Regions from separate parts of the Leifsonia sp. Y878 genome, predicted to be linked through region 1. Evidence: predicted binding sites of a transcription regulator. Region 1 holds the regulator's gene; each other region holds the start of a gene.
The links. Region 1 encodes LexA, which represses DNA repair genes until DNA is damaged. Its sites were predicted from a motif close to TCGAACANNTGTTCGA; they were not measured.
Positions count from the first base shown of each region.

Region 1 (5,216 bases):
CGAGGAACGTCGCGTGCGGGTCCTTCACACCGCCGAACAGCACGAAGTTGCTCCAGCTGCGGTGCGGCGCATACCCGAGCTTCTCCAGCTCAACGACCAGGCGGTCGCGCTGTCCCCTGATCTCGTCGACCATGGCGAGCATCTCGCCGGAGTGGGCGAGCGCGGCATTCGCGGCGGCCTGCGTGAGCGCGGACAGGTGGTACGGCAGGCGCACCAGGCGGAGCGCATCGGCGACGGCCGGATCGGCGGCCAGATAGCCGACGCGAGCACCGGCAAATGCGAACGCCTTGCTCATCGTGCGAGACACCAACAGGCGCTCCCGGCCCGGCAACAGTGTCAACGCACTGGCCGCACCGACCGGCGCGAACTCTGCATAGGCCTCATCAACCACGACGATGCCGGTGGTGGCGTTGTAGACCGCTTCGATGGTGTCGAGAGAAAGGGGGGTACCCGTCGGGTTGTTCGGCGAGCACAGGAACACCAGATCGGGATTCGTGCGCTGCACCCAGTCGGCAGCAGTCTCAGGAGAGAGCTCGAAATCGGCATCGCGGTCGCCGGCTACCCAGCGGGTGCCGGTGCCCGACGCGAGAATCGAGTACATCGAATAGGTGGGAGCGAAGCCGAGCACCGTTCGCCCAGGCCCGCCGAACGCCTGCAGCACCTGCTGGAGAACCTCGTTGGAGCCGTTCGCCGCCCAGATGTTGTCGCGGGTGAGGCCGTGACCGAGGTAGCGAGCCAGACCGTCCCGCAGTTCGGTGAACTCGCGGTCTGGGTAACGATTGACCGTCAGGATCGCACGGGCCAGTGACGCGACGATGTCATGCGCGACAGCCTCTGGGATGGGGTGCGTGTTCTCGTTGACGTTGAGGGCAACGGGGACGCTCTTCTGCGGAGCGCCGTATGGGGTCTGACCACGGAGGTCATCGCGAAGGGGAAGGTCATCGAGGCTGGTCACTCGCCCAACTTTACCGTTGGGAGGTGAGAGCACCTCTCAGCTAAGCGTGGCGGCGCACCAGGCGATGCCGCCCGGCGAAACGTCGCGCCTAGAAGGACGCAGGCAGAGCCAGCCGCTGGCCGGGCTGCACGTCTTCACTCGCCAGTTGGTTGAGGTTGACGATGTCGGCAATGACGTCACGCGGGTCGGCGGCGGGTGCCAGTGATTCGGCAACTTCCCAGAGGGTCTCCCCCGCGGAGATCGTGATGTAGGCGAAGTCGGCCGCACCGGAGGCCGTGCCGGCCCCTGAGGCCTCTGCAACGCCACCGCTCAGGGCAAGGAAGAATGCCGCCGCAACAAGAGGAGCGGCTGCGAGCGTCGTGAAGACGACGCGACCCCGCCGCGTCAGACGCAGGCGAGTTGTCGCCACGACGGGACGTGGGGTTGTGGCTGGTGTGATTGGTGTTGCTGTGGGTACCCCGCCAAAGGGCGAGACGGTGGAACGTGTTCCGATGCACACTACTGCGTTCATGTCGAACCTCCAGGTAAGGACGTACCCGGCTCTCGGCCGGGAGAGCCAGGTACGAATCTATGTTCCGAATATATATTCGATTATTCGAACAATCAAGCATGTGTGCGGTTGTTACCAAAAAGAAATGTGCGACACACTCGAACAAACGTTTGCCGAATAGGGGTGTGCCAGATACAGTTTCGATTGTTCGGTTGTACTCAACCAGACACCACCGACATTCAAGCGGACGTGCCATTCGCACAGCGCACCACAGGCATGAGAGGCGAGGACAGTGACGCAAGACACCAGCAGTTCACGCAACAAGAACGACAAGGTTGGCGCGAGCGGCACCAGGCGACGGAAGAGCCTGAGCGAGAAGCAGCTGGCTATCCTCGACTTCATCCAGCGCTCAGTGAGCCAGCGCGGCTACCCGCCGAGCATGCGCGAGATCGGCGATGCCGTCGGACTCGCGTCGCTGTCGAGCGTGACGCACCAGCTCAACCAGCTGGAGCTCAGTGGATACCTCCGCCGTGACCCGAACCGTCCCCGCGCCCTCGAGATTCTGATCGAGATCCCGCAGGCGCCGGAAGATGCGACCATCGCCGAGCAGGAGGGCTTCCCCAGCGCCCAGATCGGTGACGCCGCAATGGTGCCGCTCGTCGGCCGCATTGCTGCCGGCATCCCCATCACGGCCGACCAGCAGATCGACGAGATCTTCCCGCTCCCCCGCCAGCTGGTGGGCAAGGGTGACTTGTTCATGCTCAAGGTCGTCGGCGAATCAATGATCGACGCCGCCATCTGCGACGGCGACTGGGTTGTCGTGCGCCAGCAGAAGACGGCAGAGAATGGCGAGATCGTCGCCGCCATGCTCGACAATGAGGCAACGGTCAAGGTCTTCAGGCAGCGCGACGGCCACACCTGGCTACTCCCCCGCAACAGCAACTTCGAGCCCATCGTCGGTGACTTCGCCGAGATCCTCGGCAAGGTCGTCGCGGTACTCCGCTCCGTCTAATCCCGCTGCTGCCTAATACCGCTGCTTCTGGAGGCCCGCCAGGGCCGTCTCGAAACCAGCACCGGCGAGGTCTCGAGACACCCGCTGACGCTCGCTCCTCGACCAACGACACATGGTCCCGGCTGGAATTCCAGCCGGGACCATTTCCATGTGTGGCCGCGCCACCGCCGCGATTACGCGGAGACAGCGACCTCTGACGCGGCGCGCACGGCGCGCGTCGCCTCCAGGATGTTGCGGAGCGAGTCGACCGTCTCGTCGTAGCCGCGGGTCTTCAGGCCGCAGTCAGGGTTGATCCAGACCTGTCGGCCGGGGATCGACTCCAGCGCCCGATTGATCAACTCAGTGACCTCTGTCACGCTCGGCACGCGAGGCGAGTGGATGTCGTACACGCCAGGCCCAATGCCGTGGTCGAATCCGCTGCTCTGGATGTCGCTGACGACCTCCATGCGCGACCGGGCGGCCTCGATGCTGGTGACATCGGCATCCAGGTTGCGGATGGCATCGATGACGACCCCGAACTCCGAGTAACAGAGGTGGGTGTGGATCTGCGTGACGGCAGCCACACCGGCGGTCGCCAGCTTGAAGGAGCCCACAGACCAGTCAAGGTAGTCGGCCTGGTTCTTCTTCTTGAGCGGGAGCAGCTCGCGCAGGGCAGGCTCATCCACCTGCACAATCTTGATGCCGGCGGCCTCGAGATCACCGATCTCGTCGCGGAGGGCCAACGCCACTTGTCGGGCCGTCTCGCCGAGGGGCTGGTCGTCGCGCACGAACGACCACGCCAGGATGGTCACCGGTCCGGTGAGCATTCCCTTGACGGGCTTCTCGGTGAGCGACTGCGTGTAGACCGACCAGTCGACGGTGATCGGCTTCGGGCGCGACACGTCGCCCCAGAGGATCGACGGGCGCGTGCAGCGGCTGCCGTACGACTGCACCCAACCGTTCTGGGTGACAGCGAAACCGTCGAGGTTCTCAGCGAAGTACTGCACCATGTCGTTGCGCTCCGGCTCACCGTGCACGAGAACATCGAGGCCGATTTCTTCCTGCAGCTCGACGACCCTGGCGATCTCTGCACGCATGAGGGCGGTGTATTCCTCGAGGGTCAGCTCGTCCTTGTTCAACTGGGCCCTGGCGCGCCGAATCTCTCCGGTCTGCGGGAACGACCCGATCGTGGTGGTCGGCAGGAACGGCAGCTCGAGAGCCGCGTCCTGTGCTGTGACCCTCGCGGCGTAGTCGCCGCGGTTGAAGTCCGCGTCTGTCAGGCCGGCTGCGCGGGTGCGCACGGCACCGTCACGCACGCCAGGGGCGGCAAGGCGGGCGGCCAGGGCAGCGGATGCCGCATCCAACTCAGCCTGAATCGCCGCCGTGCCGTCGGCGAGGCCCCGCGCCAGGGTGGCCACCTGCGCCACCTTCTGGTCGGCGAAGGCCAGCCAGCTGCTGAGGTCGTCGCCGAGCTCTGACTCGTCTTCAACGTCGTGCGGCACGTGCAGCAGCGACGTCGAGGTGGACACGGCGACGCGCGGGCTGAGCTCGGCAACAGCGGCCACCGTGTTGAAAGCGGCGGCGAGGTCGCCCCGCCAGATGTTGTGACCGTCGATCACACCGGCGACAAGTACCTTGTCGGCCAGGCCTGCCACGGCTTCCGGCACCTGCCCGCGAACGAGGTCGAGGCCGATCGCCTCGATGGGGGCCGCTGCGAGCACGGGGAGGGCGTCGTCGAGGCTGCCATACGGCGCGGCCACGAAGATCGCGGGGCGCTGTTCCAGTCGTCCGAGCACCGAGTAGGCGAACTGGGCGGCCCCGTACACCTCACTGCGGGGAACCTCGATGCTCTCGCTGACGAGAGCCGGCTCGTCGAGCTGCACCCACTGTGCACCGGCATCCGCCAGACGGGCGAGCAGCGCGGCGTAGACCGGGATCAGGTCGTCGAGTCGCGAGAGCGGCACGAAGCCCTTTGGGGCCTCATCGCTGGGCTTGCTGAGGGCCAGCAGCGTGACCGGGCCGACGATGACGGGCCTGGTCAGGTAACCGGCGGCGGCTGCCTCCTCGAATTCACGCACGATCCGATCGCTCGCGAGGGTGAAGTTGGTCTCAGGGCCAATCTCCGGCACCAGGTAGTGATAGTTCGAGTCGAACCATTTGGTCATTTCGAGCGGCAGGTTGTCGCCCTCACCTCGTGCCAGCGTGAAGTAACCGGCGAGGTCGATGCGGCCGTCTGCGTCGACCAACCCAGCGAAGCGGGCGGGGACGGCGCCCACTGTCACTGCGGCATCCAGCACCTGGTCGTAGTACGAGAATGACTCGGGGATCGAGGAGTCATCCCGGCCGAGACCCAGTGCAACGAGGCGGGCGCGCGTGGCCTCGCGGAGGTCAGCCGCGGTCTGCTCGAGGGTGGCCTCGTCGATGCGACCGGCCCAGAAGGCTTCAACAGCCTTCTTCAGCTCGCGGCGGCGGCCGATGCGCGGGTATCCGAGGATGGTGCCTGTCGGGAATGCGGGAGTGGTTGTCATGCTGGTTCCTTGACTGTTGAGGCAGATACTGCGGTGGTGGGCTGTCGGTCAGATGGCTGGTAGTTGGTGGGGAGGGCCCCGGCCCGTTCGAGCACCGAGAGCACCGTGCGGTGCTGGTTGAACGCGTACAGGTGCAAGCCGGGGGCGCCGCCGGCCACGAGCTCCTGCGCAAGGGCGGCGGCGTGCTGGACGCCGATCTCTCGTTTGCCCTCGTCGGTCGGCTCGATCTCCAGCTGGATGGAGAGCTCAGAG
Region 1 covers NZ_JBYHFS010000002.1:875,544-880,759, reverse strand. Annotated here, with positions in the region: gene AC25Y4_RS10270 (histidinol-phosphate transaminase) at 1-955, opposite strand, end outside; gene AC25Y4_RS10265 (LysM peptidoglycan-binding domain-containing protein) at 1,044-1,364, opposite strand; gene lexA (transcriptional repressor LexA) at 1,738-2,457, shown strand; gene metE (5-methyltetrahydropteroyltriglutamate--homocysteine S-methyltransferase) at 2,631-4,964, opposite strand; gene AC25Y4_RS10250 (methylenetetrahydrofolate reductase) at 4,961-5,216, opposite strand, start outside.

Region 2 (5,216 bases), 180 kb from region 1:
CGGAGTCGTTGGGCAACATCGCAACTGTGGGACGCACTGCTCTAGTGGAGGTGCGAGAGCTGGTGGCGCGCATTCAGGATGATGCGGATTCCCTGACCCCTGCAGCATCCATTGCCGATCTGGAACCGCTCGTCGAGCACATGGGTGATCTCGGAATGGCGGCCACGATGCGCGTGATGGGGGAGCGCCGTGACCTGCAGCGCATGCATGAACTGGCCGTATTTCGAATTGTCCAGGAGTGTCTCACCAACGCGCTCAAACATTCGGGGACGGCGAGCAGGGTAGCCGTTGTCCTTGATTGGCGCGGTCCTGGGTTGGCGTTGCTCGTCACGTCGAGTGGAGACCTGCCGTTGGTCGACTCCACCAGCGTTGCGACACGTGGCGTAGGCGTTGAAGGGATGCGGGAGCGTGCGCGGTTGGCTGGCGGCTGGCTTACGGCCGAGTATTCGGAGGAGGACGGCACTTTCGTCGTCACTGCGTTCATTCCTGCCCATGACATCATGTCGATCGAGCAGCCGACCATCGAGGGTGAGCTGACGAATGTCTGAGCTCATTCGCGTCGCGGTGGTCGATGATCAGCCGCTCTTTTCGGCAGGCCTCGGCATGTTGATCGAGGCTCAAACCGATATGGAGTGCGTTGGCACCGCGCTTAATGGCGAAGAAGCGGTGCGACTCAATGATCGCGAGCAGCCTGATGTCATTCTCATGGACCTCAGAATGCCGGTGTTGAATGGCCTGGATGCCACCAAGCAGATTCTCGCAAGCGGTATCGCTGACGAGCGACCACGGGTGATCGTGTTGACAACGACCAGCAACGATGAAGCTGTCTATGGTGCATTGCGAGTTGGCGCGAGTGCCTTTCTGACGAAGGATGCTGACCCCGATACGGTGTTGGCTGCAATTCGGGATGCGCAGTCGGGGCAGCGACTTCCGGGTGGCGTCGAGGCGATGGGTGTCATCGAGCAATTCAGTCGATCGTCGGTGACGAGCCCACGTCAGGCTGTCCTCGATAAACTCACTCCGCGCGAACGGGAAGTGTTTCTCCTGGTGGCGCGCGGCTTGAGCAATGCGGAGATTGCCGATGCTGTCTATCTCAGTGCGGCGACGGTGAAGACACACGTTCGTGCGGTGTTCCAGAAGTTGGAGTTGCGCAGTCGTGTTCATGTTGTGGTGTTCGCGTACGAGAACAAGCTTGTCGTGGCCTAGTACCGAGTCGAGTCGAGTCGAGCCGCTGCCACTCCAACTCCCATTCCCGTTTCCGTTCCCGTTTCCGTTCCCGTTTCCGTTCCCGTTCTGGTTCCGGTTCCGGTCCCGGTTCCGGTTCACGATGGTGGGCGCTTGCTCGGCATCGGGATCGGAGACTGGCCCGGGTCGATAGCTCTGGGTGGAATCAGCCAGTAGTTGTTGCCGTCGCGGGTTATGTGCCAATGATTGTTGTGCAGGAGCAAATGGTGTCCGCGGCAGAGAAGTACTCCGTCTGCGATGTCGGTCTTGCCGTTGTCGGCACCCCAATGGTCGATGTGGTGTGCTTCAGTCCAGGAAGTGGGTCTGTCGCAACCAGGCCATCGGCAGCCTCCGTCGCGAGCAGCAAGCCCGATGCGCTGCCTCTCGGTGAAGAGGCGTTGGTTGCGCCCGACGTTCACGCATTGCCCGTCGTCATCGAACTTGATGCCTGTGTAGCCTGCGCACAGGAGTCGCTCGACGGTTTCCATCGAGACTGGGTCGGGATGGCCCTCGATCGTCCCGTGGCCAGCCCGCTCTGTGTCACTGCTGCCAGTGCCAGTGCCAGTGCCAGTGCCAGTGCCAGTGCCAGTGCCAGTGCCACTTCCTATGCCTGTGCGAGCACCACCACCACCACCATCATCATCATCACCACCGCCGCTCCCGTGGGACTGGTGTTCATGCAGTGCCTTCTCGGTGACAAGGATCCTGACGGTTGGACGGCGGCCGAAGAACACGGTGTTCGGATCGGCTTCAACAGCGATCTGAAGCAGAGCGAGAATGGTGTCGGCCGCGATCTGCTCGGTCGAACGCTCGTCGTTGCGGAGCTCTTGAGCGCGTTCGGCCAGTTCTTTGTCGACGAACCGGGGTCCGCCGCGTCGCGGTGAGGTGGCCTCGTCGATGATCGTTTCGACCAGGCGTCCATCTTCAGGGGAGAGCAGCGCGGAGACGCGATACATGCCGTCTGGCTGCTTCCAAATGCGGAAGCTGCGCGCGTCGCGTTGAGTTCTCTCACGGCGAGCGATGCCATCGGCGTCGAGCTCGTCGCGCAGGTGGCGAGCCCGGCGAAGCAGCTGGTCGGCGTTCAACGTGCCGGCCTCGTCCTGCAAGAACCGCGCTGCTGCGGCAAGCTTCTCTGCGGGAACCCCGGGGTCGATGTCGCCCAAGCCCTTTCGGATCGCATCCGCTGCGTCCACAGAGAGTGCGCCGGTGCGCACGGCTCCCGCAACGCTTGCCAGCCAGGGCAACTCCGCGAACGGTGAACCTGGATCCTGCTGTTGGAGCTCTTCGGCAGCCTCGGTCTGGTTCAGCAGTGTGCCGACGGCGACAAGTTTCGCGGCATCCGTTCGCGTGCCACCGGACGTCGCCTGGATCATCGCTTCGGGGGTGAGGAAACCATTGCGCTGCGCAAGGCCCGCATAGCCAAGATCGTGGCTCGAACGACGAGCGATCTCACCTGCCATCCAGGCGGCGTATCGGTCGACGTGTCGGCGGAGCGCCGTAATCTGATCCTGGCCCTGCATCAACCGGGTGTCGCTATGCGCGGCGAAGGATGCCGCACAGTCACCGAGCTGGGCGACCTCCGTTGCGACGTTCACCAGTTGCTCTGGGAGCTGCGCGATGGCCTGATCATGCGGGGGCGGTTGCTGCTGATACGGCAGCGGTGGGGCCTGCTGGCCCGGCCGCTCATCGACGAATGATTCCATACCTCCACACTAGAACTGAGGGAAACTTAGTTCTAGTGTCTTTCGGTAATCTGTGCAGAACTATCGAACAGGCGTTCTGTGGAGGAGGTGCCCTCGAACCCCGCTCCAGCCCGATGCCGAGAACAATCGGCCCCGAGAAGCCCCGAGAACAATCGGCCTCGAGAGCAACGGGCCCCCAGCGCAACCAGACCCCGCCGCCTACGCCGCGCGCACCTCGATCTCGCCCAGACCGGCATCCGCGCCGCCAAACACCAGGTGCCGGTTGGCCACCTTCTCGGTGAAGAACCTGTCGTGGCTGACAACCACAATCGCGCCGGGGAAGTGCAGCAGTGCTCGCTCCATCACCTGGGTGCTCGACATGTCGAGGTGGTTGGTCGGTTCATCGAGCAGCAGAACGGATGCGCCAGACAACAGGCACTGCGCCATCGCGACGCGTGCGCGCTGGCCTCCGGAGAGGTTGCCGATCTTCTGCTTGAGGTCTGCCTCTGAGAACTGGAACATCGCCAGGAACCTGTTCACCGATTTGCGCGTGGCGGTGAAGGCGAGGCTGCCCGGCAGCGCGTTCACGGCGTGGGTGACGGTGTCGTCAGGGTCGAGATCCGCGAGCATCTGGTTGTACGACACGACTCCGGAGCCGCTGGCCCAGCTGACCGTGCCGGCATCCGCTTTCTCTTCGCCGGTCAAGACCTTGAGCAGCGTCGACTTGCCGCTGCCGTTTGAGCCAAGCACCACGAAGCGGTTGCCGCGACGGATCTCAAATGTGAGGTCGTTGAACAGCGTCTTGGCGCCGTAGGACTTGCTGAGCGATTCGACGCGGCAGAGCACGTCCTTGATGTGCAGCCCGCCGTAGATCTCGGTGATGATCTGGTCGACGGGGCGTGGCGCACGCGACTTCTTGATCGTCGCCAGCTGGCTGCCGAGCTTGCGACTCGCCGCCTTTGTTGCCTCACGGCGATCGGCGATGCCCTCCGCTTCGAACGCCAGCAGCTCTGATTCGTGCACGAACTGCGCTTCAAGCGTCTTCAGCTTGAACTGCTTCTGCACCACGTATTCGCCGAAATTGCCCGGGTACTCATGCAGGTGGAAGTTCTCAACTTCGATGATGCGAGTGACAACGGCATCCAGGAATTTCCGGTCATGCGAGACGATGACTGCCGCGCCGCGGAAGTCGCGGAACCAGGCCTCAAGCCATTCGACGCCGGCGACATCGAGGAAGTTGGTGGGCTCGTCGAGCAGCAGCACGTCAGGGCGCTCCAGCAGGATCTTGGCGAGGGCCGCACGGTTGCGCCATCCGCCAGACAGCTCGTCGATAGCGCACACCCGGTGCGCCTCGTTGAAGCCGAGAGTGGTGAGCGCCGTGTCGATGCGGCGCGTGTAGTCCCAGCCGTCGAGGCGGTCCATGTCTTCGAACAGCTCGGCCTGGCGCATGATCAACCGGTCGAGTTCTGCGCCGCCAGACGGGTCGGCCGCAATCGCGACATCGATCGACGCCAGCTCGGCCTCGATCGCCTTGATGTCGACGAACAGCTCGTCGAGCACCTCGAGAATCGTTGCGGTGCCGTCGAGTTCGGAGAACTGGGAGAAGTACCCGATCTTCGTACCGGATTCCACGGTGACCGTGCCGGAGTCTGGCATCACCTGCTCAAGGATCAGCTTCAGGATCGTCGACTTGCCAGACCCGTTCTTGCCAATCATGCCAACTCGGTCGCCAGGCTCGAGCCGGAAAAAGGCTTCCCGCAAAATCTGTGTGTTCTCAAAACGGATGCTTACATCGTGCAGCCTGATCAGGCTCATTACTGCTGTCCTCTCGGGCGCAGGCTCTATGGTCTGCGGCCAGAGACGAGTCTACAAACCTCCGGTGCAGCGTGAGCTGGCAGTGATGACGATGTGGGGCTCGTCGGCCGGCATCCGCTCGGTGATCTTGTAGATCAGGAGGAGCGGACCGACCGCCGTGACGGTGTGGTACCCGCTGCCCGGATTCATGGTGGATGACGTCGACCAGCGCTTGGCCTCGTAGCGGCTGGAGAGTTCGTTCAGCCAGGCCAGCCGATCGAACTCGGCGGTGACGGTGATGGTGCGGGTGAAGGCCGCCTGCATCCCGCCGCCGCCATCCGGGCACGGTTCGGTCGTGCGTTCCTCCGTTGAGTGTGCGTGTGCCTCGGCCGGAAGCGAGTTTTCCATGGCATCTAGTTCGACGCTCACCTCCGCGGAGACTCCGGCTTCCGTCGTTGGGCGATCCGTCCGGGTGTTCAGGCTGACAGCGACCATTGCGGCCAGCAAGATGCCTAC
Region 2 covers NZ_JBYHFS010000002.1:699,442-704,657, forward strand. Annotated here, with positions in the region: gene AC25Y4_RS09395 (sensor histidine kinase) at 1-548, shown strand, start outside; gene AC25Y4_RS09400 (response regulator) at 541-1,206, shown strand; gene AC25Y4_RS09405 (HNH endonuclease signature motif containing protein) at 1,323-2,927, opposite strand; gene AC25Y4_RS09410 (ABC-F family ATP-binding cassette domain-containing protein) at 3,126-4,721, opposite strand; gene AC25Y4_RS09415 (hypothetical protein) at 4,773-5,216, opposite strand, start outside.
Region 2: the regulator LexA is predicted to act here: its motif matches at 2,991-3,006, upstream of AC25Y4_RS09405 (HNH endonuclease signature motif containing protein).

Region 3 (5,216 bases), 570 kb from region 1:
TCTACGAGCGACTGGGCGCTGTTGCCCAGGAGAGCTCGAACCCATGGAACAACGCAGGTACCGGCCACGCCGCGCTCTGCGAGCTGAACTACATGCCGGAATCGGCGGATGGCACGGTGAGCGCTGACAAGGCTGTCAGCATCAACGAGCAGTTCCAGATCAGCCGTCAGCTGTGGGCGCACCTCGTCTCAATCGGCGCGCTGCCCGAACCGGAGAAGTTCATCAATGCGACGCCGCATATGACCTTCGTGCACGGCAAGGCGAACATCGAGTACCTGAAGAAGCGCGTTGATGTGCTGAAAGACCAGCCGCTGTTCCAGGGCATGGAGTTCAGTGACGACCCGGCGAAGATCGGCGAATGGACGCCGCTCCTCACCAAGAAGCGCAACCCGAAGCAGAAGATCGCAGCCACGCGGATCGAGTCAGGCACCGACGTCGATTTCGGTGCGCTCACTCGCTTTATGTTCGACGACCTGACCAAGCGCGGTGCCGCCCTTCACCTCAACCACCAGGTCACCGGGCTCAAGAAGCAGAGCGACGGCACCTGGCGCGTCAAGCTGATGAACCTCGTCGGCCGCTACAAGAAGACGGTCAACGCCCGGTTCGTGTTCGTCGGTGCAGGGGGCGGCGCGCTCGCCCTGCTCCAGCAGAGCGGAATCCCCGAGATCAAGGGCTTCGGTGGGTTCCCCATCAGTGGTCAGTTCTTGAAAACCAGCAACCCAGACATCGTGGCGAAGCACCAGGCAAAGGTCTACGGCAAGGCGGCCGTTGGCGCCCCGCCCATGTCTGTTCCGCACCTCGACACCCGTGTCGTGAACGGCGAGGCATCGCTGTTGTTCGGTCCGTACGCCGGTTTCACGCCCAAGTTCCTGAAAACCAGCACCTGGTTCGATCTGCCGTTCTCCATTCGCGCCCACAACATCGGTCCGATGCTCGCGGTCGCCAGGCACAATTTCGACCTGATGAAGTATCTCGCCGGAGAACTCGTCGCCACGCGCCAGAAGAAGCTGAAGGCCCTGCAGGAATTCATGCCGACGGCCAAGCTCGCCGACTGGGAACTGATCACGGCCGGCCAGCGTGTGCAGGTCATGAAGAAGGATGCCAAGCAGGGGGGCGTGCTGCAGTTCGGCACCGAGGTCATCACGGCGTCCGACGGAAGCATTGCCGGTCTGCTTGGGGCATCGCCGGGAGCATCAACAGCCGCCCCGATCATGGTCGACCTGCTCAAGCGGTGCTTCCCTGAGGAGTACGTCGAGTGGGAGCTGCAGCTGAAGGAGATGGTGCCGAGCCTCGGTACGACGCTGTCCCGCAATCCGGAGGCGGCAGCGGCGTCGCTGGCCGCAACCGCAGCAGCGCTGCACCTGCCCGCATAATCTCAGAACAGCGTCGGCGATAGCTCTGGGGGCAACTCCTCCGCAATGAGCGACACTGAGTTCGGCGACATCGAGTTCAGCAACGCTGCGCGACGCTCACCGTTGGCGTCTCGCATCCCGCCGAGCGCTGACGACCGAACGTCAGGCATCCGCTGCTCGTGCCTGCGCTCAAGCCCGTTGGCGCGAATGAGCGGCTTGATGCGTGCGGCCAGCCAGGTGCGGTAGTCCTTGGGGGCGTACGCTCCCGTGCGGTACAGCTCCTGATAGCGGGTGACCAGTTCAGGGTGCTCGCGCGCCAGCCAGCTCATGTACCAGTCCTTGACGCCGCTCCGCAGGTGCAGCGCGGTGTAGACCACCGATGTTGCTCCCGCGGCCTTCGCCTGGCGCAGGGCGTCGTCGAGATGCGCCTTGGTGTCGGTGAGGAACGGCAGGATCGGCATGAGGAACACCGAGCACTCGAGCCCTCGCTCCCTGACGGCGGTCACCGTCGCAAGCCTGGCCTTGGTCGTTGGCGTGCCTGGCTCTACCGACTGCTGCAGCTCGTCGTCGTAGATGGCGATCGACATGGCGAGATCCACCGGAACATGCTCTGCGGCCTCAGCGATCAGGTCGAGGTCGCGGCGGAGCAATGTGCCCTTGGTCAGGATGCTGAATGGCGTCCCCGAGTGGGCAAGGGCCGCGATGATGCCCGGCATGAGCCGGTAGCGGCCCTCTGCGCGCTGGTACGGATCCGTGTTGGTGCCGAGAGCCACGCCCTGTCTGCCCCACGACTGCTTGGCCAGCTCGGTGCGGAGCACCTCAGCGACGTTGACCTTGACGATGATCTCGTTGTCGAAGTCGGCCCCTGAGTCCAGATCAAGGTACGTGTGTGTTGGACGCGCGAAACAGTATGTGCAGGCGTGCGAACAGCCGCGATATGGATTGATCGTCCAGCCGAAGGGCATGGCGCTCTGCCCTGGCACCCGATTGAGCGCAGACTTCGCGAGCACCTCGTGAAAAGTGATGCCGGCAAACTCCGGCGTCTGAACGCTGCGCACCAGGTTGTTGAGCCTGGCAAGACCCGGCAGGGTGCCCGCCTGCTCTGTCTGTAGTTCCTGGCTGCTCCATCTCATTGTCCAATTCGAACACATCTTCGAATCTTAAGCAAGGTGAGCTCAAGGGGGATCGAGTAATGTAAAACGGGCTGCCTGGCACCGGCGGCGCGCGCGAGCACCCACAACCCAGAACGGACAGCATTCGCAAATGGCGAAACTCTATTTCCGATACGGAGCGATGAACAGCGGGAAGAGCACTTCCATGCTGCAGGCCGCATATAACTACGAAGAACGTGGTCATCGCGTGCTGCTCGCAAAGCCGTCGATCGACACCAGGGGTGATACCCATATCGTGTCTCGCCTCGGAGTGACTCGCGACGTCGATTTCCTCATGTCGCCGACCGCCAACGTCTACGCCCTGTTTCAGACTCACCGCCAGGGTGTGCTCGCGACCACGGGGCTCGACGTCAGCGCATTGCTCGTCGACGAGGCCCAGTTCTTTACAGAGCAACAGGTCGACGACCTGCTGCGAATCGCAATCCTGGAGAATGTTCCGGTGCTTGCCTACGGCATCCGCACCGATTTCCAGACTGTCGCATTCCCTGGCAGCCGCCGTCTCCTGGAGATCGCGCACAGCCTCGAAGAGCTGAAGACGATCTGCCGCTGCGGGCGTAAGGCTGTGTTCAACGGCCGGAAGATCAACGAACGATTCGTTTTCGACGGCAACCAGGTTGCGATCGACGGCGACATGGTCACGTACGAATCGCTCTGTGGAGCCTGTTATCTCGAAGAGAGCGGCGGCATCCTGAACGATCGCCGCCGGGCGTCGTAGGGCCGACACGTCGTCTCCTGCCCAGACATTCTCCGTCTCCCGCTGTGAGCTGGTGGCCATCGTGCCCTAGGTTGAGTGCAACGGAGTGTCGCATCCGTGGCATGTGGGTGTCACGACGCGCAGGAGGGAAGACCTGATGGCCAGTTTCCGTGTGGCTCTGATCGACGACCACGAGATAGTGGTGAGAGGTTTCGCGGATCTGTTTTCGACCATCCCCGACATCGTCGTGGTGGCGACAACGGACAGTGTGACGAACCTGCTTGAGTCCAGGGCTGCCATGGAAGGCGTTGACCTCGTCATCCTTGATCTTCGTCTGTCCGACGGGTCGATGGTGTCCGACAACGTAGAGCGACTCCGCGCGAGCGGTGCCCAGGTGCTGGCGTTCACGGGCGGAGACGACGCGAACCTGATGCGTGCTGCTGCGCGGGGCGGGGTACTGGGCGTCGTGCGCAAATCTGAGCCGACAGCCGTGCTGCTTGACGCCGTGGCCAGGGCGGCATCGGGGGAGCCCATCCTGTCCACGGAGTGGGCCGCAGCCCTGGACGGAGATCCCGACCTGGCGGATGCCGCATTGAGCCCCCGAGAGCGGGAAGTCCTGTCGCTGTACGCGGCGGGGGCGAAAGCTCCGCTGGTTGCCAGCCGCACCGGGCTGTCAGAGCTGACCGTTGTTGACTACATTCGTCGCGTCCGGTCAAAGTACGAGCGGGTCGGTCGGCCGGCGAGTACCAAGATCGACCTGTATAAGCGAGCGCTGGAGGACGGCATCCTGCCCATGCCTGGCCAGCGGTGACCGGCCCGGCTGCGGCCGCTTCATATCGTCGACCGCGTCGATCTGGCCGCCAGCGTCGAGCCCGGCGGGTGACGGGAACAGCAACAGAGCGGATGACGCGCACGCTATACGCCGCGATCGGCTTGATCGCCCTGGTGTTCGGCGGTCTCTCCGTGACATCGGTCTTCGCGCAGTTCAGCGTGTACCCGGCTGCGACGGCGATCGCCGTGTGGTTGCTGGTACTCGGTATTCCTCTCGCCCTTGGCGTGATGTCACAGTGGGCGCCGATTTCCGTGATGCGGACACTGGCCATGGTGAGCGCCAGCACCTTCTTCTTCGCCGTTGTTGCCGCGTTCGCGTTTCCGGGCGGGCGGTTTCCGGCCGATGCCGACGTGCCGTGGATCATCACGTTCACGGGGCTGCCGGCGCTCTGCGTTGTGGCCGTCACCCGCGATACACGGATCATCTGGGGCTACGCCGGCATCATGTGCGCACTCGGTGGGGTGATCAGGGGGCGAGCGTCGGCGCAGCCGAATGCTGCGCTCACCGGTTTCGAGGATGCTCTCTATTCGCTGCTCCTGGTCTCCGTCGTCGTTGGACTCGCGCTGTCGACCAAGCTTGCGGCTGCACGGCTCGACGCCGCGGTTGTTGCCGCGCGCCGTGATTATGCGGAACGAGCTGCCAGGGTGTCGCGCAAACAGGAACGCCTGAATATCGATGCCATCGTGCACGACAGCGTCATCTCCACCCTGCTGCTCGCGGGGCGCAGTGCCGTGCCGAGCGATGTGCTGTCGAGGCATGCCTCCTCAACGCTCGCCCAGCTCGACGCGCTCGGTGTGCCGCACCTTGACCGGACAGTGCGCGGGGATGACTTCGTTGCTCGGCTGGTGACAGCGGTGAAAGACCTCGACGAGGAGAGTGTCCTCCGCCACGACATCGTCGATTCGAGCGTGATTCCCTCCGCGGCTGCCACCGCGATGCTCGGCGCGGTCAGTGAGGCCATCCGTAATTCGCTCGCCAGCGCCCAGGGAACGCTGAGCCGTCCGGTACGGCGCACGATCGTGGCACAGATGTCCGGTTCAGGGCTGCGCATCACGGTCAGCGACGACGGTGTCGGTTTCGACCTGTCGGCAGTTCCGGCTGAGCGTCTCGGAATCGCCCAGAGCATTATTGGTCGCATGCAGCGCGTGAACGGGGGAGCTGCTCTG
Region 3 covers NZ_JBYHFS010000002.1:302,040-307,255, forward strand. Annotated here, with positions in the region: gene AC25Y4_RS07705 (malate:quinone oxidoreductase) at 1-1,373, shown strand, start outside; gene AC25Y4_RS07710 (Rv2578c family radical SAM protein) at 1,376-2,485, opposite strand; gene AC25Y4_RS07715 (thymidine kinase) at 2,616-3,239, shown strand; gene AC25Y4_RS07720 (response regulator) at 3,376-4,029, shown strand; gene AC25Y4_RS07725 (sensor histidine kinase) at 4,098-5,216, shown strand, end outside.
Region 3: the regulator LexA is predicted to act here: its motif matches at 2,494-2,509, upstream of AC25Y4_RS07710 (Rv2578c family radical SAM protein).